Regions from separate parts of the Rhizobium sp. EC-SD404 genome, predicted to be linked through region 2. Evidence: predicted binding sites of a transcription regulator. Region 2 holds the regulator's gene; the other holds the start of a gene.
The links. The regulator HrcA, encoded in region 2, represses chaperone genes, less so after heat shock. The targets are predictions, from matches to a motif close to GTTAGCACTCNCNNNNNGNGAGTGCTAAC.
Positions count from the first base shown of each region.

Region 1 (12,176 bases), 2.4 Mb from region 2:
ACCAGCCGGTCATAGTCTTCGGCAGTGACCTTGCCGCTTTTGATCGCTTCGTCCTTGAGCGTCGTTCCGTTCTTGTGCGCGGCTTTCGCGATTGCGGCTGCGGCGTCATAGCCCACGGTCGGGGCCAGCGCCGTGACAAGCATGAGCGAACGCCCGACGAGATCGGCGATGTGATCCCGGTTGGCGGTGATGCCGGTAACGCAATTGTCGGCGAAGGAGCGCATGGCATCGGTCAGAAGTCGGATCGAGCGCAGCACGTTGAAGGCAATTACAGGTTTGAACACGTTGAGTTCGAAATGGCCCTGGCTTGCGGCAAACCCGACGGCCGCGTTGTTGCCGTGAATCTCCACCGCCACCATGGTCAGCGCTTCGGCCTGCGTGGGGTTGACCTTGCCAGGCATGATCGACGATCCCGGCTCGTTTTCCGGCAACGAGAGCTCCCCAAGCCCGGACCGCGGGCCGGATCCGAGGAAACGGATATCGTTGGCGATCTTGAAAAGGTCGCCTGCAAGCGCCGCCAGCGCGCCGTGGAAATGGGAAAGCGCCCCATGGGAAGCGAGTGCCTCGAATTTATTCGGCGCGGTGCGGAAAGGAAGGCCGGTCAATTTCTCGACCTCGGCGGCAAAGCGCGTGTCGAACCCCTCCGGCGCATTGAGGCCGGTGCCGACGGCGGTGCCGCCTTGCGCCAGAAGCATCACGTCACCCAGCGAGGTTTCGATCTGGTGGCGGGCACGCACAAGTGCCGCGTGGTAGCCTGAAAATTCCTGCCCGAGCGTCAGGGGCGTTGCATCCTGCGTATGGGTGCGGCCGATTTTCACGATATCGTCGAATTCGGCGGCCTTGGCGCCTATGGCCCCTGCCAGGTGGTCGAGTGCCGGAATAAGTGCCTTGCGTGTCTCCACGGCGACCGCGATGTGCATGGCGGTCGGGAACGTGTCGTTCGACGACTGGCTCATATTGACGTGGTCGTTGGGATGAACCGGCGTTTTCGAGCCGAGCGTGCCGCCGAGCAGTTCGATCGCCCGGTTCGAGATCACCTCATTGGCGTTCATGTTGGATTGCGTGCCGGAGCCTGTCTGCCACACCACGAGGGGAAACTCGTCGTCCAGCTTGCCCTGCGCCACTTCGGCGGCGGCGCGCACGATGGTCTTGCCGATCGCCGGATCGAGCCGGCCGAGTGCCATGTTCGTTTCGGCCGCTGCCTGCTTGACGGTGCCCAGCGCGTGGACGAGAGGAGCGGGCATCCGCTCCCCCCCGATCTTGAAATTTGCCAGCGAGCGTTCGGTCTGGGCGCCCCAATAGCGGTCAGCGGCAACGTCGATCGGTCCGAATGTATCGGTTTCCTTGCGGGTGGCGGTCATGCCGTCTCCTTCTCGCTCTGCGCGGGCGTGCTCCTGTTCGCAGATGGGTGTGCGCGAGGCGCTTGGCAACCTGAGGTGCGCGCCTCGATCGGGTTTCAGCCGGCAAAGACCTGCTGGATCGTCTGCGTGATCGCTAGGGTGCAGATCACGGTCCCGACTGCCCGCAGCAGGATCTTCTCCGGAACATGGCGGACCATCCAGCCGGCGAGAGGCGCAGCCACCAGGCCGCCGACGATGAGGCCGGCGATGGAGGTCGCGTGGCTGGAAAGATCGCCGGCATCCTCCCAGTGGCCGGTGAGAAGTGCGATGAGGAAGGCCAACGAAACCGAGAGCGTGATCAGGAATTCGCTCGCATTCACCGTTCCAATCACATAGCGCGGCGCACCGCCGGCTCCCAGAAGTCCGGTCGTTACGATCGGACCCCAGCCACCGCCGCCGGAGGCATCGAGAAAGCCACCCGCAAGGCCAAGCGGCGCCACCAGCTTGCCGCTGACCGGCTTGTTCGGAAGCTTGCGGAAAGACCGGGCGAAGATCCAGATCCCGAGTGCGGCAAGATAGGTGGTGATGAATGGCTTGATCGCCGAGCCGTCGATGGACGTCAGCACATAGGCACCCGTCACGCCGCCGATGATGCCGAACGGGGCGAGCCGGGCGAAAAGTTTCCAGTCGATATTGCGGTGATAGAGGTGCCCGCTGCCCGAAGCGGCCGTGGTGAAGAGTTCTGCAGCGTGCACCGATGCGGACACCTGTGCCGGCGGCAGGCCGACGCCGAGCAGCACCGTGGATGAGATGACGCCATAGGCCATGCCAAGTGCGCCATCGACGGCCTGGGCGAAGAAACCGACGAGCGCGAAAGTGAAAAAGTCGAGCACCTGGTATCTCCAGCCTTGGGTTGCCGGACATTACGGCTGACGACGGCTTCCCGGAAGCATCAACCGTTTCGTCGTCACCGCCTTGCGGCGAACAGCTTTGCGCCGAGGACGCTTCCGGCGCAATCAGGGCGAACAGAATGCCGTGCACAGTGCGTTCTCGTCTTCCGGGCTGGCAAAGGCGCGTCGTCAAAACCACCTATCGTTTGGCAGATACGTCGATACACAGAGCAAGGAGCTTTTCCCGAATGCCGCAACTTTCCGATTTTCCGATCACCGCGCGGTGGCCGGCGCAGAATCCTGATGCGATCCAGCTTTATTCTTTTGCCACGCCGAACGGCGTCAAGGTCTCGATTGCGCTGGAGGAACTGGGGCTCCCTTACGAGGCCCATCTCGTCCACATCGGCAAGGATGATCAAAAGACCGACGCGTTCCTGTCGCTCAATCCGAACGGACGCATCCCCGCAATCATCGATCCGCATGGCCCCGGCGATGCCCCGATCGGGCTCTTCGAATCCGGCGCCATCCTTCAGTATCTCGCTGAAAAGACCGGCAAACTCCTTCCGCAGGACCCCGCGCGGCGCATCGAAACGCTGCAATGGGTTTATTTCCAGATGGGCGGCGTCGGGCCGATGTTCGGCCAGTTCGGTCATTTCTACAAATTCGCCGCCGACAAGGTGACAAACAATTCCTATCCGGAAGAGCGTTACCGTAACGAAACGCGCCGGTTGCTGGGTGTGCTGGAAACACGGTTGGCCTCCCGCACCTATGTCATGGATGATGACTACACGATCGCCGACATCGCCCTCTTTCCGTGGGTGCGCACCCTCGAGCTCTTCTACGGGGCGAAGGACCATCTGAAGCTTGAAGAATTTCCGGCAGTTCTGGCGTGGCTCGACCGCTGCATGAGCCGCCCTGCGAGCGAGAAGGGCTTCAAGATACCGGCTGCCGACTGACATTCCCGCACATCATCGCACGCGGTTAACCAAGCCGGCTAACGCTATCGTAGGCAAGTCCGGGTCAAAAATGCATGAGGGGCAGGTGGGGCTGCTCCCTCGTGCATTGGGGGCCGGGTGGCATGATACAGTTGATCGGGCAGGTCATCTTCGGCGTCAACGCGACGATGTTGCTGGTTTTCGCCGCCGTCTACTTCGTTGCCGGCCATGGGCGAAAAGAACGCTATTGGCGCTCCTGGTGGGTCTCCAGCCTCATCCTGGGGCTGGGTCTCGCGAGCTTCGTCGTCCGGGATTCGCTGCCGCTCGGTCTAGGCGTGTTCCTGCCCAACGGCCTGCTCATTCTCGGTTTCGGTCTGCGCTGGCGGGCCGCACGCGAGTTCTCCGGGCGCCCTGTGATGCGCTCGGTCGTGTTCGGACCCGCATCCTTGTTTCTGCTGCTCTGTCTCCTACCGCCGTTCCTGTCCACCTACGGCTTAGTCTACACTCTGGTGAACATCGCGCTGACGACGCTCGCGGTATTGACCGCATGGGAATTCTTCCGCGATCACGAGGACCGTCTCTGGTCCCGCTACGGCCTCGCATTCGCTTACGGCCTGATCAGCCTGTCCTTCGGCTTGCGGGTGGTGCAGGGGCTGGTCGAAGGCGGCTCGATGGTCAATGCGGTGCCGCGGGACTTGGCTCTTTTGGCGCACCTGATCGTATCCACGATCTACATCGCCGCTTCAGGCGCTTTCGCTCTGTCGCTGGCTTATGAGCGCAATGCGGCCGACCTCAGGAAAGCAGCCTCCCACGATTTCCTGACCGGGCTGCTCAACCGCGGGGCTTTCGAGCAGAAACTGCGCTCGCGCTGCGTTGCTTCAGCCGGAGAGCCGTTCGCGCTGGCGCTTTTGGATATCGATCACTTCAAGGCGATCAACGATCAGCACGGCCACGCGGCCGGCGACGCGGTGCTGCGTACCTGCGCCAGCATATTCAGAGATCATGCACATGAAGGTGACCTCGTTGCTCGCATCGGTGGCGAGGAATTTGCGCTTGTCCTCAATGGTCCATGCGCAAAGGCGGCGGAGCGGCGTGTCTCGCAGCTCATCGAGGCAATCGGCCGATGCACCATGGGCTACGCCGGGCGCACCATCCGAGTAACCGTTTCGGCCGGCATGCTCCATTGCGATGGTGCCGCCGACTTTGACACGCTCGTCGCCCGCGCGGACCAATTGCTCTATACAGCCAAGAGCAACGGGCGCAATCGCGCCGAGGTCCTTGCCGCCTAACCGACCATCAACGGCTGAAGGCGAACAGCTTGGCGTCGGGATCCGGTTGACCGCCGATCTCGGCCGATACGATTTCGGCTGCGATCTTCGAGAAGGTGATGCCGTTGCCGCCAAAGCCCATCACCGCGAATGTGCGCTCCATCTGAGGCACGCGGCCGATGAGGGGCAGACCGTCGTTCGTCGTGCCGAACGCCGCCGCCCAGGCTGCATCATGTGCACCGATCTTCATGCCGAGCAGCGCTTCGACCTTCTTGGTGATGGTAATCGCCTTGGCTTTGAGCTTCTTAGGATCGGCGAAGGCTTCGCCGTCGTCTTCGTCCTCGCCGCCAACGATCAGTCGACGATCGCGGGTCGAGCGGAAATACAGGTACGGGTCCGAGCCTTCCCAGACGAGATGGTCCGGCAGCCAATCCGGAAGGGTCAGCCCGGGCGCGGAAGCGAGCGCCCAGGTCGACACGACGTCGTGGTTCTGGCTCGCGAGCGTTTCGAGGAACTCGTAGCCGGTGCAGAAAATGGCGTGGCCGGCCTCGATCAGGCTGCCGTCGCTGGTGGCGAGCACGACGCCCTCGGCGGTCTCGCGCAGATCGGTGATCTCGACGCCCTCGACGAGCTCGGTACCCCGTTTGAAGGATTCGCGCAGAAAGCCCGCCGCCATCTGGGCGGGATTGCCAGACGCGGACGCGTCACTGACGATGCCCGCATCGCGGTCCAGTCCAAACCGGGCTTGGACTTGGCTGCCGTCGAGCAACTCCGCGTCGAGGCCAGCCTTCTTGCGCGCATCGTATTCCTTGGCGAGCGCATCGGCATCGAATTCGTCGCCCGACAGATAAAGCGTCTTCTTGCGCTTCATGCCGCACGATATGCCGCGTTCTTCCACGCGCTCGGCCAACGCATCCACCGACGACGCCGAGCGGCGCCAGACGCGGTTGGCCTTGGCCGTGCCGATCATGCCGGAGAGCTTGTGCAGCGGCACGTCGATCTCGTGCTGGATCATTGCGGTGGACGCCATCGTGCTGCCGTGGACGGCGCGCCTGCGATCGACCACCAGAACCGACCGCTTGCCGTCTGCGAGTGCGTCTGCCATCAGCGCGCCGCTGATGCCTGCGCCGATGATGACGACATCGAAATGGCGCACCGGAACCGCCTTGCGGGAGAGCAGTTTGATGCGGGGCGTTTGCGCCCACAAAGGTTCGGCCTCGCGCAGGTCGCGCTGGCGCGTCAGGGTGTCGTCGACCATGGAAAGATTGCCCGGGAAAGTGAGGAAGTATCGCTCACAATGGACCGAGCCCCCTTTGGTTCCGGCCGGCCCCTGCGGCAAAATGGGCGCGATTTCTTATCCACGAAATACCCATCGCGGCAGCCGGCGACCGGTGCCGCGATGGACGAAATTTTGGATGGATCAGGAAGCCTTTGCGAGAGAGACGTTCGCCTCTTCGTCGCGGGCAGACTTGAGCGCCTTGCCCCACCAGGCAAGCTGGCCGAGCATCGTCTTGGCCGCATCGACCAGGTGCGCGAAATCCGAAATCTGCTTCTCGCCTTTGACGATAGCGAGATATTCCGGGAACAGGATATGCGTGCCGGTCTTCACGGATGCCATTTCCATTTCGACCGCGATCTGGCGAAGCTGCTCTACCGCGCGGGCGCCACCGACACCGCCATAGCCGACGAATGCTACGGGCTTTCGAACCCATGCGCCGTGGTCGATCGCATTCTTAAGAACAGCGGTCGGAGCGTGGTTGTACTCGGCCGCGGTGAAGATGTAGGCGTCGAACTCCTGAACCTTAGCCTTGAACTTGGCGGCCGTCTCGCTCTGTGCTTCAGTCGCCGCCGGATCGCCGTAGAAGGCCATCGGGTAGTCCTTCAAGTCGATCATTTCGACGTCGAACGCGCCGTCAGATTTCGCGAGGTCTGCGATCCAGTGTGCAGGCTTTTCGGCGAAGCGGCCTTCGCGTGTGCTGCCGATGACGACGGCGATTTTGAGCTTGCTCATTTCCAGTATCCTTAAGTGCGCTGGTAACCAATAGTGACTGTCGCTATATCTGTCATCTGAACCCGATTGTTCAAGGAGGCACTTTCATGAAACCTGCTCACCCGGACGTAACCTGCGGGCAAGCCGTGGCGCCTTTCGAAGTATCGGATGCCTGCCGGCCGGTGAACGCGATCCTTTCCCGGATCGGCGATAAATGGTCCGTGCTCGTGGTCAGTTATCTCGGCAATGGGACGATGCGGTTTTCCGAGCTGCGGCGGGCGATCGACGGGATCTCGCAGAAGATGCTGACGACGACGCTTCGTGGCCTCGAACGCGATGGCTACGTCACCCGGGCGGTTACGCCGACGATCCCGCCGCGCGTGGATTACGCACTCACCGATCTCGGCCGCGAACTGCTCGTGCCGCTGCGCGCGCTCGGCGAATGGGCGGTCGCGAACCGTGAACGCGTGGAGGCGGCGCAGGCGCGCTTCGACGCCGAGAATGTCGAAGCCTCCAGAATCCGGTTCGGCTGACGCAGACCCAAACGAAAAAGGGCGACCCGAAGGCCGCCCTTGTCCATTGATCGGCAGGTGATGCCGACACGCTTTAAAGCGTGTCTTACATCATGCCCATGCCGCCCATTCCGCCCATGTCCGGCATGCCGCCGCCACCGCCGTGGGAGTCCTTCTTCGGAGCTTCCGCGATCATGGCTTCGGTCGTGACGAGCAGGCCGGCAACCGAGGCTGCGTCCTGAAGTGCGGTACGAACGACCTTGACCGGGTCGACGATACCCATGGCGATCATGTCGCCATACTCGCCGGTCTGAGCGTTGTAGCCGTAGTTGTCGTCGTTCTTGTCGAGGATCTTGCCGACGACGATCGATGCTTCTTCACCGGCGTTCTCGACGATCTGGCGGGCAGGAGCCTGCAGAGCGCGACGGACGATGTTGACGCCTGCGTCCTGGTCGGCGTTCTGACCCTTGACCGTGAGTGTGGAGGAAGCGCGTAGGAGAGCGACGCCACCACCGGGCACGATACCTTCCTGGACGGCTGCGCGCGTAGCGTTCAGCGCGTCGTCGATGCGGTCCTTGCGTTCCTTGACTTCGACTTCCGTCGAGCCGCCGACGCGGATGACGGCAACGCCACCGGCGAGCTTGGCCAAGCGCTCCTGGAGCTTCTCGCGGTCGTAATCAGAAGAGGTCTCTTCGATCTGAGCCTTGATCTGGGCGACGCGACCTTCGATTTCGGACTTCTGTCCGGCACCGTCGACGATCGTCGTGTTTTCCTTGGTGATCGAGACCTTCTTGGCGCGGCCGAGCATGTCGAGGGTGACATTCTCGAGCTTGATGCCGATGTCTTCGGAAATCACCTGGCCACCGGTCAGGATCGCGATGTCTTCGAGCATTGCCTTGCGGCGATCGCCGAAGCCCGGAGCCTTGACGGCAGCAATCTTCAGGCCGCCACGCAGCTTGTTGACGACGAGCGTTGCGAGAGCTTCGCCTTCGACGTCTTCAGCGATGATGACGAGCGGCTTGCCCGACTGAACGACGGCTTCCAGAACCGGGAGCATCGCCTGCAGGTTGGACAGCTTCTTTTCGTGAAGAAGGATGTACGGGTCATCCAGTTCAGCGACCATCTTTTCCGGGTTGGTCACGAAGTAGGGCGACAGGTAGCCACGGTCGAACTGCATGCCTTCGACGACTTCGAGTTCGGTTTCGGCAGTCTTGGCTTCTTCGACGGTGATGACGCCTTCGTTGCCGACGCGCTGCATGGCTTCAGCAATGTCTTCGCCGACCTGCTTGTCGCCGTTGGCGGAGATGGTGCCGACCTGTGCGACTTCAGCCGAAGTGTTGATCGGCTTGGCAGCGGCTGCCAGCTTCTCGACGACTTCCTTGACGGCGAGGTCGATACCGCGCTTCAGGTCCATCGGGTTCATGCCGGCCGCTACGGCCTTGTTGCCTTCGCGAACGATGGCAGCGGCGAGAACGGTTGCGGTCGTCGTGCCGTCACCAGCGACGTCGTTGGTCTTCGAAGCAACTTCGCGGACCATCTGGGCGCCCATGTTCTCGAACTTGTCTTCAAGTTCGATTTCCTTGGCAACCGATACGCCGTCCTTCGTGATGCGCGGTGCGCCGAAGGACTTTTCGATGACGACGTTGCGGCCCTTGGGGCCGAGCGTGACCTTGACGGCATCGGCGAGGATGTCGACGCCGCGCAGCATGCGCTCACGCGCGCTGCGGCCAAATTTTACTTCTTTAGCAGCCATTGTAAAACTCCCGGGCTATTGCCCTAATTGGATGCATTGAATGGGGTCGAAAGGGCTCGGCTCAGCCGATGATGCCCATGATGTCGGCTTCCTTCATGATCAGAAGGTCTTCGCCGCCGATCTTGACTTCCGTGCCAGACCACTTGCCGAAGAGCACGCGATCGCCAACCTTGACGTCGAGCTCGACGAGCTTGCCGCTTTCGTCACGGGCGCCGGAGCCGACGGCGACGATTTCGCCTTCCTGCGGCTTTTCCTTAGCGGTGTCCGGGATGATGATCCCGCCGGCAGTCTTTTGTTCGGATTCGACGCGCTTGACGACGACTCGGTCGTGCAGCGGACGGAAATTGGTGGTTGCCATTGTCTTACCCTCGGTCGAATGACATGAGATGGCGCAGCCTCGTTGAAGCCGCGCTGGGGAGTTAGCACTCACGCTTGGGGAGTGCTAACTGGAGCCGGAGATAGGCGTGGCTCGGGTGACTGTCAAGGCATTTGGCGAGCCAAGTCGATTTGGTTCGGCGACCTCGATACCCCTTGTTTTCGAGCGCCGTCTGGGCGATGTCACGCGCGAGCCTCATTCGTCCCCCTTACACTGCATAGTGCGGAGCATCAGCGCGCCCGATGATTCAGAAAATCGAAAATCTCGCGAGCCTGCATCAGACCTACGATGCGGTTCTGTCGGATGTGTGGGGCGTGCTGCACAACGGCGTCGTCGCTTGGCCCGATGCCTGTGAGGCACTCAGCCGGGCGCGCGAGGACGGGCTTTCGGTCGTTCTGATCACCAATTCGCCGCGCCCGAACCAGGACGTCATCCTGCAGTTGGACGGTATCGGCGTCCCACGCAGCGCCTATGATCGCATCGTGACATCGGGCGATGTCACGCGGAAGCTGATCGAAGCCGGCCCCAAGAAGGTGTTCTTTCTCGGCCTCGACCGCGACCTGACGTTGCTCGAGGGCCTTGGTGTCGAAGTCGTTGGTGAGGACGAGGCGCAGGCCGTCGTCTGCACCGGTCCCTACGACGACGAGAACGACAAGCCCGACGACTACCGTGAGATGTTCGCGCCATGGGTCGAGCGCGGTGTTCCGTTCATTTGCGCCAATCCCGACCTGATCGTGGAGCGCGGCGACAAGCTCGTTCTGTGTGCCGGCGCACTTGCTGCCGTTTACGACGAGATGGGCGGCGAGACGCGCATCACGGGCAAACCCTATCCCGCGATGTACGATGCCGCGCTGGCCTTCGTCGCGGAGTTGAAGCCGGATGTGGCGGCCCCCCGCGCCATCGCCATCGGCGACGGCCTGCCGACCGATGTGAAGGGTGCCCAGGATTACGGGCTCGACCTGCTTTATATCGCCAATGGCATCCATGCGCGGGACTATGCCGACGGTGGGCGCATCGACGCTGACAGGCTCGCGGACTTCCTGGAAGACAATTCCGCCCGACCGCACTACTGGATGCCCGCGCTCGGATGAGGTGGGGCGGATGAACCGGGGCGGTCACGATCAAGGCTTCATCACGGCGGAGTTGCGGCCCGGCGAGCCCGTCGCAGCCGCGCTGCAAGGCGCGGTGGTCGCGATCGGCAATTTCGACGGCGTCCATCGCGGTCATCAGGCGGTGCTGTGCGAAGCGCTCGAAAAGGGTGCCGAACTCGGTTGCGCAACGATCGTTCTAACCTTCGAGCCGCATCCGCGCAGCTTCTTCAAGCCGGCCGAGCCGGTGTTCCGGCTGACGCCATCGCCGTTGCGCGCTACGCTTCTGGAGCTTGCGGGCTGCGACGGCGTGGTCGAATGCACGTTCGACACCGACTTTGCCGCCCAGACGGCATCGACCTTCGTGGAGCGGATCGTGGTCGAGCAACTCGCGGCGCGCCATGTGGTCACCGGCCACGATTTCCATTTCGGCAAGGGTCGCCAGGGCGGACCTAATTTTCTGGCGACGGCCGGCGACGAGGCCGGCTTCGGTGTGACGCTCGTCGAGGCGTTCTCGGATGAAAACGGAGACATCGTCTCGTCGAGCCGGATCCGTTCGGCACTCGCCGATGGCGCTGTGACGTTGGCTGCTGGCCTGCTCGGCTACCGGTTCCAGGTGCAGGGAACTGTCATCGGCGGCAAGCAGCTCGGCCGCACGCTCGGCTATCCGACTGCCAACATGGCGTTGCCTCCAGAGGCGACGCTGGCACCCGGCATCTATGCTGTGCGGTTCAGAAGAGCGGACGGAACCCTGCACGACGGCGTTGCCAGCTATGGCTATCGACCGACCGTTGATTCAGGAGGAGAGGCGCTGCTCGAAACCTACGTCTTCGATTTCTCAGGCGATCTTTACGGAGAGACCTGCTCGGTGACGCTGTTCGGCTATCTTCGGCCGGAGCAGAAGTTCGATGGCTTGGATGCACTCGTCGTGCAGATGCGCCGGGACGAGGAAGAGGCGCGCGCTTTGCTCGCATCGGTCCAACCGCTCGGACCCCTCGATAAGGCGCTCAACTTCTGAGACTGGCGCGAGCCCGTCAGAAACCGCTTTATTCAACAGGCGTCGCTTGATAGAAGCGGCGCCATGTCGAGCGATAAGGCGCACAGATTGCTGCGAATTACGGGCCCGGCTTTTCGTGCGCGCGCTTAGAGAGCGGGCCGCCGAAGGGCCGGGTAAAAATACGGCATGCGCCTTCCTGTCTGGCCGATAGCCCTCGTTTCGGCATGGCGGCAGGCGCCGATCTTCTCAGTCTCGATCGATAGACGGACAGCCGGCTCCAGGCGACCGGCAACGCACGAAAAGCGGACATCATGAACGACCAGGCGACGACAAGCGCAGAGGCGATGGACTATTCCACGACGCTTTATCTGCCGCAGACCGAATTTCCCATGCGCGCGGGCCTTCCCCAGAAGGAGCCCGAACTCGTCAAGCGCTGGCAGGAAATGCAGCTCTACCGCAAGCTTCGCGAAGCGGGCGCCGGGCGCGACAAGTTCGTGCTGCATGACGGCCCGCCCTATGCCAACGGCAACATCCATATCGGCCATGCGCTGAACAAGATCTTGAAGGACGTGATCACGCGCTCATTCCAGATGCGCGGCCGCGATGCCAACTACGTGCCAGGTTGGGACTGCCACGGCCTGCCGATCGAGTGGAAGATCGAGGAGCAGTATCGCGCCAAGGGTCTCGACAAGGACAAGGTGCCGGTCAACGAATTCCGCCAGGAATGCCGCGACTTCGCAGCCCACTGGATCGCGGTCCAGACGGAAGAATTCCAGCGCCTCGGCATCGAAGGCGATTTCGATCAGCCCTATACGACGATGAACTTCCACGCCGAAGCGCGCATCGCCGGCGAACTGATGAAGATCGCGAAGTCCGGCCAGCTTTATCGCGGCTCGAAGCCGATCATGTGGTCGGTCGTCGAGCGCACCGCTCTGGCCGAGGCGGAAGTCGAGTACCAGGACTACGAAAGCGACACGGTCTGGGTGAAATTCCCGATCGCCGAAGCCGCAGCGCCGGCCCGGACTGC
Region 1 is NZ_LR701459.1:1,028,473-1,040,648, forward strand. Features, by position in the region: gene fumC (class II fumarate hydratase) at 1-1,361, opposite strand, end outside; gene GC125_RS05905 (sulfite exporter TauE/SafE family protein) at 1,457-2,233, opposite strand; gene GC125_RS05910 (glutathione binding-like protein) at 2,479-3,186, shown strand; gene GC125_RS05915 (GGDEF domain-containing protein) at 3,309-4,454, shown strand; gene GC125_RS05920 (NAD(P)/FAD-dependent oxidoreductase) at 4,462-5,691, opposite strand; gene GC125_RS05925 (NADPH-dependent FMN reductase) at 5,854-6,444, opposite strand; gene GC125_RS05930 (winged helix-turn-helix transcriptional regulator) at 6,531-6,956, shown strand; gene groL (chaperonin GroEL) at 7,042-8,688, opposite strand; gene groES (co-chaperone GroES) at 8,750-9,046, opposite strand; gene GC125_RS05945 (TIGR01459 family HAD-type hydrolase) at 9,307-10,155, shown strand; gene GC125_RS05950 (bifunctional riboflavin kinase/FAD synthetase) at 10,166-11,170, shown strand; gene ileS (isoleucine--tRNA ligase) at 11,461-12,176, shown strand, end outside.
Region 1: a site for HrcA is predicted at 9,107-9,135, ahead of groES (co-chaperone GroES). Genes of this name have one in related genera too.

Region 2 (12,176 bases):
AGTTGCACCGGATTCGAGCGTTTGGCATTACGGATTGTAAAGGCCTTTGCGCTAATCCTTTCAGCATTGAAAGGGCAGTTGCGGGGACCATGATGACAGCTTCGACAGGTCGCAAAGGCGTATTCAGACGTCTTGGCCGAGCAGGCCGCTCGTTCCGCCGTTCCGAAGACGGGGCGGCCGCGATCGAGTTCGCCATTCTCGCAATCCCGTTTTTCATGTTGCTCTTCGCGATCATCGAATCCTGCATTGCCTACGCAGCGGAGCAAGTGCTTGACAATGCCGTCGACGATATCGGCCGTCAGCTGCGCACGGGACAGATCACTGCCGGCGCCAATCTGCCGACGGACATGGACGAGGAAGAGTTCCGCGATGCCTTTTGCGAGCGCATCGAGGTCATGCTCTCCTGCGAGACGGACAAGCTCTATCTCGACATCCGTTCCTTTTCGAATTTCGCCAACATCCCGGTTGGTATTCCGCGCCAGGACAATCGCGCCTATGGCGATCTGGACACCGAGAACTTCGGTTATGCGCCGGGCGGCGCCGGCACGGTCAACATGGTGCGCGCCTTCTATCGCTGGCCGATCATCACCGACCTCATTCGCCCGCACATCACGAATATCCGTCCCGCGGACGGGTCGATGCCGACCGACTATCTGATCGTCGGAACGTCCGCATTCCAGAACGAGGCGTACTGATATGAGCGCAGCGCCGAAACAGACATTTCGCGGCCTGCTGCGCCGTTTGCGTGGCGATCGCTCGGGCGTTGGCGCCATCGAGTTCGCCTTTATCGCGCCGGTCATGATCGTGCTCTATATCGGCGCGGTCGAGGTCTCCGTCGCCATGTCCGTCAACAAGAAGCTTGCGCGCGCGTCGAGCACCGTCGCCGACCTGATCACCCAGAAGCAATCGGTCACGCGCGACGATCTCAAGAGCATGAACACCGTCGCTCAGAGCATCATGTCGCCCTATGACCCAACGCCGGTGGCGATGAAGGTAACGGGCATCTGGGTTGGGGCGGATCTGGTGCCGAAGGTCGAATGGTCCTGGAAGCCGAACGCAGGCAATGGCGAGGCGGCCTATCAAGTGGGCTCGGTCGCCGATATCCCTGAGAACCTGAAGATTGCGAACACGTTTCTGCTGCGCAGCGAGATCGACTACCGGCACGATATGATCACGTCGTTCCCGATCACCGGCCAGACGATGACCGACATCGACATGGGCAAGACCTACCATCTGCGCCCCCGCATCGGCGAACGCGTCACCTGCAGCTGCTGATGGTTGAGCGCACCCGCGCTTGACATGATTGCACCATTCTGGCGATGGAACCTCTTCGAAGCCTGGTTGTGAAGAGGGTGTCCCATGTCGCGCGCATTTCTGTTCGTGCTCGATTCCGTCGGTATCGGCGGGGCTCCCGATGCCCAGGCTTTCGGCGATGAGGGCGCCGACACGCTCGGCCACATCGCCGAGTTCTGCGCAATGGGCGCTGGCGACCGGCAGGGTCTGCGTGAAGGGCCGCTCGATCTCCCCAATCTGACGTCGCTCGGCCTCGGCCGCGCCATGCGCCTAGCCGCGGGCGCGACGCCGGCTGCGCTCGCGACCAATGACCGCCCGCGCGCGATTTATGGCGCAGCAAGCGAAACATCGCGCGGCAAGGACACGCCCTCCGGCCACTGGGAAATCGCCGGCGTTCCCGTCGAATTCGACTGGGGGTATTTTCCGACCGAAGGCGACGCATTCTCGCCCGAGCTTGTCGCGGAGATCGTCGAGAAGGGCGAAATCCCCGGCATCCTCGGCAATTGCCACGCATCGGGCACGGAGATCATCGCGCGCCTCGGCGAGGAGCACATCCGTACTGGCAAGCCGATCTGCTACACCTCCGCCGACAGCGTCTTCCAGATCGCAGCGCACGAAACGCATTTCGGTCTCGACCGGCTGCTGAAGCTTTGCGAACGCGTGCACGAACTGGTCGCGCCGCTCAATATCGGGCGTGTCATCGCACGGCCCTTCGTCGGCGAAAGCGCCGCCACCTTCGAGCGTACGGGAAACCGTCGCGACTATTCCGTGCCGCCGCCGGAGCCGACCGTGTTGGATCGTGCCAAGGAAGCCGGCCGCAACGTCATCGCGGTTGGGAAGATCGGCGATATCTTCGCTCACCAGGGCGTGACGGACCTGCGCAAGGCCAACGGTAACGTGGCGCTCTTCCAGCGGACACTGGAAGCGATGGACGATGCCGAAGACGGCGATCTCGTCTTCACCAACTTCGTCGATTTCGACATGCTCTTCGGCCACCGCCGCGACGTTCCGGGTTATGCGGCCGCTCTCGAAGCATTCGATCGACGCCTACCCGAAATCGAGGCCAAGCTGAAGAAGGGCGACGTGGTGATCATCACCGCGGATCATGGCTGTGATCCCACCTGGCGCGGCAGCGATCACACGCGCGAACGGGTGCCGATCCTGGCCTTCGGACCGGATGTCATTGCGCGGTCGATCGGCGTGCGCACGACGTTTGCTGATATCGGTGAAAGCATCGCCACGCATCTGAAGCTGCCGCGCGGCAAGCACGGGCGGTCTTTCCTGTGACGGGTCAGGTGGTCAAGGCGGAACTCCATTGCCACATCGAAGGCGCGATCCCGCCTGTGCTCGCGCGGGCGCAGGCACAACGCTACGGCGTCGATACCGCCAGCTTCATCAGCGGCGATCGCTATGTCTGGCACGACTTCACGACCTTCATGGCGGCCTATGACGGAGCGGCGGCGCTCTTCAGGACGCCGGAGGACTACGCGCTTCTTGCGGAAACCTATCTCGGCGAACTGCACACGGCCGGCGCCGTCTACAGCGAAATTTTCGTTTCACCGGATCACGCCCGCACCGCCGGCCTCTCTTCCGAAGCCTATATCGGGGGTTTGGCGGAAGGGATTGCGCGCGCCAGGGAGAAATCCGGCATCGAATGCCGGATGATCGTGGTCGGCGTCCGCCATCTGGGCGCGGACGCCGTCGAAGGTGCTGCACGCTTTGCGGCAGCCAGGCCGCATCCATTGATCACAGGCTTCGGCATGGCGGGCGAAGAGCGGTTCGGCCGCGTTGCCGACTATGCGCGCGCGTTCGAGATCGCACGTGATGCGGGGCTAGGCATCACCATTCATGCCGGCGAACTCGTCGGGGCCGACAGTGTTCGCGACGCACTCGACGTGGTTCGACCGAGCCGCATCGGCCACGGCGTGCGTGCCGTCGAAGATCCCGCTCTCGTGAAGCGGCTTGCCGATGAAGGTACCGTGCTGGAAGTCTGCCCCGGTTCCAACATTGCGCTAAACGTCTTTCCCGATTTCGCGGCTCACCCCTTCCGTCGTCTGATGGATGCAGGCGTGAAGGTTACGCTGGCCTCGGATGATCCGCCGTTCTTCGATACGTCACTCGCTAGGGAATATGCGCTGGGTTCGGAAGCGTTCGGCTTGTCTGATGACCAGTTGCGGGACGTGACGCGCACTGCGATCGAGGCGGCTTTCGTCGACGAGCCGACGCGCCAGGCGCTTCTCGCGAAACTTTGACGCCGTGGTGACGCCGGATCAGGCCAAGGTCATCCTCGTCATGGGCGTCAGCGGCTGTGGCAAGTCGAGCGTTGCCGCCGAACTCGTTTCCAGCCTTGGTGGCCGGTTGATCGAGGGCGACGCGTTTCACCCGCCGGAAAACATCGCCCGCATGGCCGCCGGCCAATCGCTCGACGATGCGATGCGGGCGCCGTGGCTGGATCGGATCGCGGCGGAAATCGCGACGCTGCAGGCGGTTTCGGACGCCCCGATCGTGGTTGCCTGTTCCGCTTTGAAACGCGCCTACCGCAACCGCCTGCGGGCGACGGCGCCGGATATGCGTATCCTTTGCCTCGTGGGAAGCATGGAGATGCTGCGCCAGCGCCTGGAAACCCGCCAAGGCCATTTCATAAAAGCCGGTCTGCTGGCCAGCCAGTTGGGGACGCTGGAAGTGCCGGGACCGGAGGAGGGCGCAACGGTGATCGATATCGATCAGCCCGTGGCGGCGATCGTCGATCGGTTTCTCGAAGAGACAGCCGGTCAGCGCAGTTGATTGTTCCTAGATCGCGAGATCAGCGACCACCGCATCGAGAATGAGCATGCCGGCCGGCGTGCAGCGAATGCGGTCGTTGCCGAGCCGCTCCAGGAAGCCGTTTGCGATCAGGTCCCGCTCGCGCGCGGAATCGAAAGGGCGCCCCGAAAGAGCCTGCCAGCGCGAGACTTCGATGCCTTCGGTCAGCCGCAGACCCATGAGCAGCAATTCGTCGGCCTGCTCCTCGGGCTCCAGTTCCTCGATTTCGACATGCGCGGCGCCGCGGGATTCCACCATCTCCAGCCAGCGTTCCGGCATGCGCTCCGTCGCCGTGGCGATACGGGTCCCATTGAGCGTCAACCGCCCATGGGCGCCGGCGCCGATGCCCGCATAGTCCCCATAGCGCCAGTAGGTGAGGTTGTGCCGGCTTTCCGCGCCAGGCCGGGCGTGATTGGAAACCTCGTAAGCCGGCATGCCGGCCTCCCCCGTGATCGCCTGCGTCGCCTCGTAGAGCTCGGCCGAAAGATCGCCATCGGGCACGATCAGCTTCCCAGCCTTGTGCAGGGCATAGAAGGGCGTGCCCTCTTCGATGGTCAGCTGGTAAAGCGACAGATGGTCGACCGCGTAGCCGATCGCCTGCTTCAGCTCGGCTTCCCAGGCTGCAACGGTCTGGTTCGGGCGCGCATAAATCAGGTCGAAGGAGAGTCGCGGAAAGGTCTCGCGTGCGAGCCGGATGGCCTTCAGCGCATCCTCGACGTCGTGCAGCCGTCCGAGCACCTTGAGATCGGCGTTGTTGAGCGCCTGAACGCCCATGGAAACGCGGTTCACCCCGGCATCGCGATAGCCGCGAAAGCGCGTCGCCTCGACCGATGAGGGATTGGCCTCGAGCGTGATCTCGATCCCGTCCGGCACATGCCAGTTGCGCGCCACCGTTTCGAGGATGGCGCCGACGGTCGACGGGTCCATGAGAGACGGTGTACCGCCCCCAATGAAGATGCTGGTGACCGTCTTCGGCCCGGTCATCCCCGCCGTGTAGGCGATCTCCTGCCGAAATGCGTCGACGAAGCGGCTCTGATCGACGGGCTTGTGGCGGACGTGACTGTTGAAATCGCAATAGGGGCATTTGGCTGCGCAGAACGGCCAATGCAGATAGACGCCGAAGCCCGGATCGCCCGCGTCGGGATAGGCGCGGAAGTCGCCGGTAAATCGGGTCGTGATGGTCATGGCCAGGGTCTTCGTAAAGATTTCGGTTCAGCGGCCATCTGCGTCGAATCGCGACGCACCCGCGCGATGGTCAACGCGTCTCACGCCTCGGATTGTTCGGCAAGACCCGTTTCGGCGAAGAGCTTGAAGGCGCGCGCCCGGTGGGAGAGCGCTTCGGCCTGACCGGGAACCCAGCCATGCTTTTCCGTAGCCGTCATCTCACCGAATGTGCGCGAATGCCCATCGGGCAGGAAAACAGGATCGTAGCCGAAGCCATCGTTGCCGCGCGGCGGCCAGACGAGGGTTCCTTCGACATCGCCGCGGAAGAATTCCACGTGGCCATCCGGCCAGCTGAGGCACAGCGTCGAAACGAAGCGTGCGCGGCGTTCCTTGGGTGTCGTTGCGCCCTTTTCGGAAAGCAGTCCCTCGACCTTTTCCATCGCCATCATGAAGTCGCGGCTGCCATCGGGCCTCTCGGCCCAGTCGGCCGTGTAGACGCCCGGCTCCCCGTTGAGTGCATCGACCATGATGCCGCTGTCGTCGGAGAGTGCCGGCAGTCCGGTCGCCTTCGTCGCCGAAAGCGCCTTCAGCGCCGCATTCTCTTCGAACGTCGTGCCGGTTTCCTTCGGCTCGGGCAGGCCCAGCGATTTCGCGGTCACGATCTCGAAGCCGTATGGCTCGATGAGCTCCGCGATTTCACGGATCTTGCCGTCGTTGTGCGATGCGACGACGAGCTTCTTTTCTGTCAAACGTCTCATGCAATTCCCCAGATCTTGGGTTCCGCAAATTCCAGGCTGTTGCCGGCAGGATCGCGGAAATAGATGGATCGGCCGCCATTCGGCCAGTGAAAATCGACCTCGATGGCGACGCCGTTCGCACTCAGATGCATCACCCAGCCCTCGATTTCGTCGGCACTGGCCGAAAAACAGAGATGGCCCTGGCCGGTCGTGCCGTGGGGCGGGACCGGCATGCTCGGATTATCAGAGGGTTTCTGCGTCGCTTCCGGATTGAAGATCAGCAGAACGCCGGCACCACAGCGGAAGAAGACGTGGCGTCCTGCGACATCCACGATCTTCTCAAGCCCGAGGATCCCGCCGTAAAATGCCTCCGCGCGTTCCAGATCGTCGGCATAGAGCGCCGATTCCAGGATTGCCGAAGGTGCGGCGGGCCCGTTCGTCATGCGCCGATCGCAGCCTTCTGCATGCCGACAAGATCGTCGATGCCGGCGCGCGCGAGGCTCATCAGCGTCTGGAACTCGTCCTGCGAGAACGGGTCCTTTTCCGCCGTGCCCTGAATCTCGACGATGCCGCCCGAGGCGGTCATGACGAAATTGGCGTCGGTGTCGGCTGCGGAATCTTCCAGATAGTCGAGGTCGATGACCGGCTGGCTGGCGAAGATGCCGCAGGAAACGGCCGCCACATGGTCCTTCAGCACGCGATCGGTCTTCACCATGCTGCGTGCTTCCATCCATTTGAGGCAATCGTGGAGGGCAACCCAGGCACCGGTGATAGAAGCGGTGCGCGTGCCGCCATCGGCCTGGATCACGTCGCAATCGATCGAGATCTGGCGCTCGCCCAAAGCTTCCAAATTGACGACGGCGCGCAGCGAGCGGCCGATGAGGCGCTGGATTTCGACGGTGCGCCCGCCCTGCTTGCCGGAAGCGGCCTCGCGTCGCATGCGTTCGCCGGTGGCGCGGGGCAGCATGCCGTATTCGGCCGTGACCCAGCCGCGACCGGCATTGCGCAACCACGGCGGAACCCGCTCTTCAAGCGATGCGGTGCACAGCACATGCGTATCGCCGAATTTCACGAGACACGAGCCTTCGGCATGCTTTGAGAAGTTCCGCTCGAAGGAAACGGCGCGCATCTGGTCTGGCTTCCGCCCTGAAGGTCGCATTGGGAGCTCCTGCTGATCAAGTTGGCTGCCTTCTATCGTCGGCAAAGCCTGCTTGCAAAGGAAAAGCCTGATGGCACAGGATGCGCCTCTCTTCCGTCCGGTGCACGGAGACACTATATCTGAAGACGAATGGCACGGAGTCGACCACCAACGTGAACAGCTTCTCCAAGACGCCAAAGCTCAGCCAAGGCTCTGCATCCCTGCCCGGATCAGGGTCCCTGTCGGGAGCGCTTGACGACCGGACCGGCGAGATTTTCCGACGCATCGTCGAGTCGTACCTGGAATCCGGCGAGCCTGTCGGGTCGCGGAATCTGTCGCGCATCCTGCCCATGGCGCTTTCGCCCGCATCCGTGCGCAACGTGATGAGCGATCTCGAGCATCTCGGCCTCATCTATGCGCCGCATATCTCGGCCGGACGGCTGCCAACCCAGCAGGGGCTGCGCTTCTTCGTCGATGCCTTCATGCAGGCGGGCGCCCTGTCCGACGACGAGCGGGTGCAGATCGAGACGCAGATCCGCCAGACCCACCGCGATCGCGACCAGACGGTCGAGAACCTTCTGACCGATGCGAGCCAGATGCTGTCTGGTCTGTCGCGCGGCGCAGGTCTCGTAATCGCAGCTAAATCCGACACGGTGCTGAAGCACATCGAATTCATCCGGCTGGACCCGACGCGGGCGCTCGCCGTCCTGGTCGGCGAGCACGACCATATCGAAAACCGCATCCTGGACCTGCCGGTCGGCACGACGGCATCGCAGCTGACCGAGGCCTCGAACTTCCTCAACGCCCATCTCGCCGGCCGCACGATCCCGGAAGTGCGCCGCGAGCTGGAAAAACTGAAACTGGAAGTTTCCCGCGAGCTGGACGAGCTCAGTCAGGATCTCGTCTCCAGGGGGCTCGCCGTCTGGTCGGGCAGCGGCAAGGACCAGCCCGCCCAGCTTATCGTGCGCGGCCGCGCCAATCTGCTCGACAGCGTTTCGGGCAGCGAGGACATCGAGCGGTTGCGGCTTCTGTTCGATGAGCTCGAGAAGAAGGACAGCCTCGTCCAGCTGATGACGCTGGCCGAGGAAGGCTCCGGGGTCCGCATCTTCATTGGCTCGGAAAACAAGCTTTTCTCGCTGTCGGGCTCGTCGCTCATCGTCGCGCCCTATCGCGACAGCGAAGCGCGCGTCGTCGGCGCCGTCGGCGTGATCGGGCCCACGCGGCTGAACTATGCCCGGATCGTCCCGATGGTCGATTATACCGCCCAGCTCGTGTCGAAGATGATGCGGTGACCTCGGCAAATCTTTGATCTGGCAGCTGCCTTTGGCCATTTCGCCGGTCGGTCAGGCGGTGATATGGTCCGGCCATGCAAAGCAGCCGTGCCCCACACGGCGCACCTTTTGGAAGTGTTCCCATGTCCGCTCTGCGGATACGTCCCGCCACCCACGATGACATCGATGCCCTTCTCGCCATCGAAAATGCCGTCTTCACCACGGACCGGATTTCAAGACGCTCCTTCCGCGCGCTGATCAACCGGCCGACGGCCGAGACGATCGTCGCGCAGGACGAGGCAAGCCGCATCGTCGGTTATGCGATGCTTTTGTTTCGCAAGGGCACCGGCCTCGCCCGCCTGTATTCGATCGGCGTGGCGCCCGACGCAAAGGGACAGGGTGTCGGCAAGGCGCTGCTCGCCAAGGCCGAGGAGGCCGCCAAGCAGCATGATCGCTTCCTCCTGCGCCTTGAGGTGCGCGAGGACAACATGCCGGCGATATCGCTCTATAAGCGGTCGGGATATCGCCGCATCGGCGTCTACGAGGATTATTACGAGGACCACAGCCGCGCCTTGCGCTTCGAGAAGCGCCTGCGGGACGACGAGCATCAGGACTACGAAACGCCGTTTTACGAGCAGACGACGGATTTTACCTGCGGCGCCGCCTGCCTCAACATGGCGCTCGCGCGCTATGTTTCGCGCGATTATCTGGATCCGGTCTGGGAAATCCGCTTCTGGCGCGAAGCGACGACGGTCTTCATGATGTCGGGCATGGGCGGCTGCGAGCCGTTCGGCCTCGCCGTCACGGCCCATGCCTATGGGCTCGAGCCGGAGATTTACGTCACCGATACCAACGTTCTATTCCTCGACACGGTCCGAAACCTGGAAAAGCGCCAGGTCATGGAACTGGCCCAGCGCGATTTTCGGCGTCGGGTGGAAGAGGCAGCCATTCCCGTCCTCAATTTTGCCGCTTCGCTGCATACGATCCGGGCTGCGATCGAACGGGGCCATTCGGCCATCGTCTTGATCTCCGGCTATTACATGTTCGGCAAGAAGGTGCCGCACTGGGTGCTCGTGCATGGTGACGATGGTCGGCACCTGATTCTCAACGATCCGTGGGTGGAAGAGAAAACGTCCGAGACGGCGTCGGACGCGTCCAACCTGCCGGTTCCCTACGACATATTCGATCGCATCACCCGTTTCGGCCGCTCCAATCTGCGCGCCGCGGTGATCCTGAAAGGCAGACGTACCTGATGTTCAACTGGGTGATCCTGTCGTCCCGCATGAACGATATCGATCATGCGGCGACCTCCCACAAAGTGCTTGCGACCCGCGACTACCTCGCGCGGCCCGAGCTGTTCCGGGGCTCCCGCCCGAACATCATCAACCTGGCGCGATCCTATCGCTATCAGAGCCGTGGCTATTACGCCTCGCTGCTCGCCGGCGCGCGCGGCCAGCGCGTGATCCCGTCGGTCGAGACGATCATCGACCTGTCGGCGCGCAAGCTCTACGAAAACGCGATCCCCGAGCTCGAGGATACGCTGAACAAGGTTTGCGCCAAGGCAGGCGAGCGGCCAACCCGGCTCAACATCTTCTTCGGCTATACGGCCGACCAGCGCCTGGAACGCTTCGCCCGCCTCGTATTCGACTGGTTTCGCGCGCCTTTCGTGGAAGTCACGATCAAGGACAATGGCGCATGGCTGTCGATCCCGAAGGTGGCGCTCGGCTCGGTGACCAAGCTCTCCGACAAGGAGCGCGCCTTCTTTTTCGAATGCCTCAACCGCTACACGGGCCGGCAGTGGCGCGACGCCAAGGCCAAGACGCCAGCCAGATACACCTTCGCCACCCTCGTCGATGCCAATGAAGCGCTGCCGCCATCCTCGATATCAAGCCTGAAGCACTGGGCGCGCATCGCTGCGCGCATGGGCGTGGAAGTGGAGCCAATCGGCAAGCGCGACCTGTCGCGGCTCGCCAACTACGATGCGCTCTTCATCCGCGAAACGACGTCGATCTCCAACCACACATATCGGTTCGCGCGCCGTGCCCAGCAGGAAGGCATGCCGGTCATCGACGATCCGGTGTCGATGATCCGCTGCACCAACAAGGTCTATCTCGACGAACTGATGGCCGGGAACGGCATTCCCGTGCCGAAGACCGTTATGATCGCCGGCACCGACGATCTGCAGCGCGCCGCCGATCTTCTTGGGTTTCCGATGGTTCTCAAGATCCCGGACTCCTCGTTCTCGCGCGGCGTTTCCAAGGTGGGGTCTCTCGCCGAGCTGAAGACGCTCGCAACGACCTGGCTTGAGGATTCCGACCTGCTGCTGGCGCAGAAATTCATGCCGACGGACTATGACTGGCGCATCGGCGTGCTCGGCGGAAAGCCGCTGTTCGCCGTGCAGTACCTGATGGCCAAGGAACACTGGCAGATCATCAAGCACGATACCGGCGGCAAGCCTTTGGAAGGCGGCTTCCGGGCCTTCTCGCTGGCATCTGCGCCGCCGCTGGTGGTCGACACGGGCCTGCGGGCCGCGCGCTGCATCGGCGACGGGTTCTACGGCGTCGATCTCAAGGAAACCGACGACGGCGTCTTCGTGATCGAGGTCAACGACAACCCCAACCTCGAACATGGCGTCGAGGATTTTGCCGAGAAGGACGAAGTCTGGACCCGGCTGACCAACTGGTTCCTGGAGCGCCTCGACAATTGAACGGGGGTTTATCGGCTATCGGCTAGCGCGGCATCGACGTCCGAGTGAAGCGGGATCGAGGGCTGGGCGCCGGGCTTGAGGCAGGCGAGGCTGCCGGCAACGGCCGCGCGCCTGAGAGCCAGCTCGAAATTCAGACCGGCATCGAGGCCGGTTGCGAGATAGCCGCAGAACGTGTCGCCCGCGCCGACCGTGTCGACGGGCTTGATCGACAGCCCCTGCACGCGATGCATCCGGCCCTCGTGAAAGGCGATCACGCCTTCGGCGCCAAGCGTCACGATGATCGTCTGGTGGCGGTCTCGGCTCATGGTCTGCATCGCATCCTTACGCTCAGCCGCAGACTGGTCTTTTGCCCGGCAGAGCAGCGCGAATTCCGTTTCATTGGCGATCACGATGCCGGCCAGCGGCGCGAGCGCGATCGCATCCTCGGTCAGCGGGGCGACATTGAGGATGCTGCGCACACCCTGTGCCTGCGCCGCCTGCAGCGCCGCTTCGATCGCAGGCGCTGGTATTTCCATCTGCAGAAGCAGCGTATCGTGCTTGCCCATCCGGTCGACGGCAGCTTTCGCCGCATCCGCGCCGACTTCTCCATTGGCGCCGGCGACGACCACAATGACATTGTCGCCATCTTCGGCTCCGACCAGAATCGAGGCGATGCCGGTAGCGCCTTCGACATGGGCGATGGCGCTGAGATCGGTCTTAGCGGCGGCCAGAAGTGCAAGCGCTTCTTCGGCGAACGCATCAGCGCCGACGGCGCCGACCATCGCCACTTCGGCACCGGCGCGCCTTGCGGCCAGCGCCTGGTTTGCGCCCTTGCCGCCGGCCGCCGTGGTGAAGGCAGTGCCGGCCAGCGTCTCGCCCGGTTTCGGCAACCGCGCCACGTTGGCGATGAGGTCAATGTTGATGGAGCCGACGACGGTGATCATGCCCTGACTGTCTCCCGCTTGAATGCGCCGGCCACTCTGCCTTTTTCGGTCGAGCCGGCAAGGGGGTGTCAGTCTTCTTCCACCACGCGCAGCCGCAACGATCCTGTGCGGCTCTCGACCGCATGGGTCGGCTCGGTGGCT
Region 2 is NZ_LR701459.1:3,468,763-3,480,938, reverse strand. Features, by position in the region: gene GC125_RS17645 (TadE/TadG family type IV pilus assembly protein) at 93-695, shown strand; gene GC125_RS17640 (TadE/TadG family type IV pilus assembly protein) at 697-1,275, shown strand; gene GC125_RS17635 (phosphopentomutase) at 1,360-2,580, shown strand; gene GC125_RS17630 (adenosine deaminase) at 2,577-3,545, shown strand; gene GC125_RS17625 (gluconokinase) at 3,553-4,077, shown strand; gene hemW (radical SAM family heme chaperone HemW) at 4,084-5,280, opposite strand; gene rdgB (RdgB/HAM1 family non-canonical purine NTP pyrophosphatase) at 5,361-6,017, opposite strand; gene GC125_RS17610 (VOC family protein) at 6,014-6,439, opposite strand; gene rph (ribonuclease PH) at 6,436-7,155, opposite strand; gene hrcA (heat-inducible transcriptional repressor HrcA) at 7,356-8,426, shown strand; gene GC125_RS17595 (GNAT family N-acetyltransferase/peptidase C39 family protein) at 8,549-9,658, shown strand; gene GC125_RS17590 (RimK family ATP-grasp domain-containing protein) at 9,658-11,112, shown strand; gene GC125_RS17585 (ribokinase) at 11,121-12,035, opposite strand; gene GC125_RS17580 (DNA recombination protein RmuC) at 12,104-12,176, opposite strand, start outside.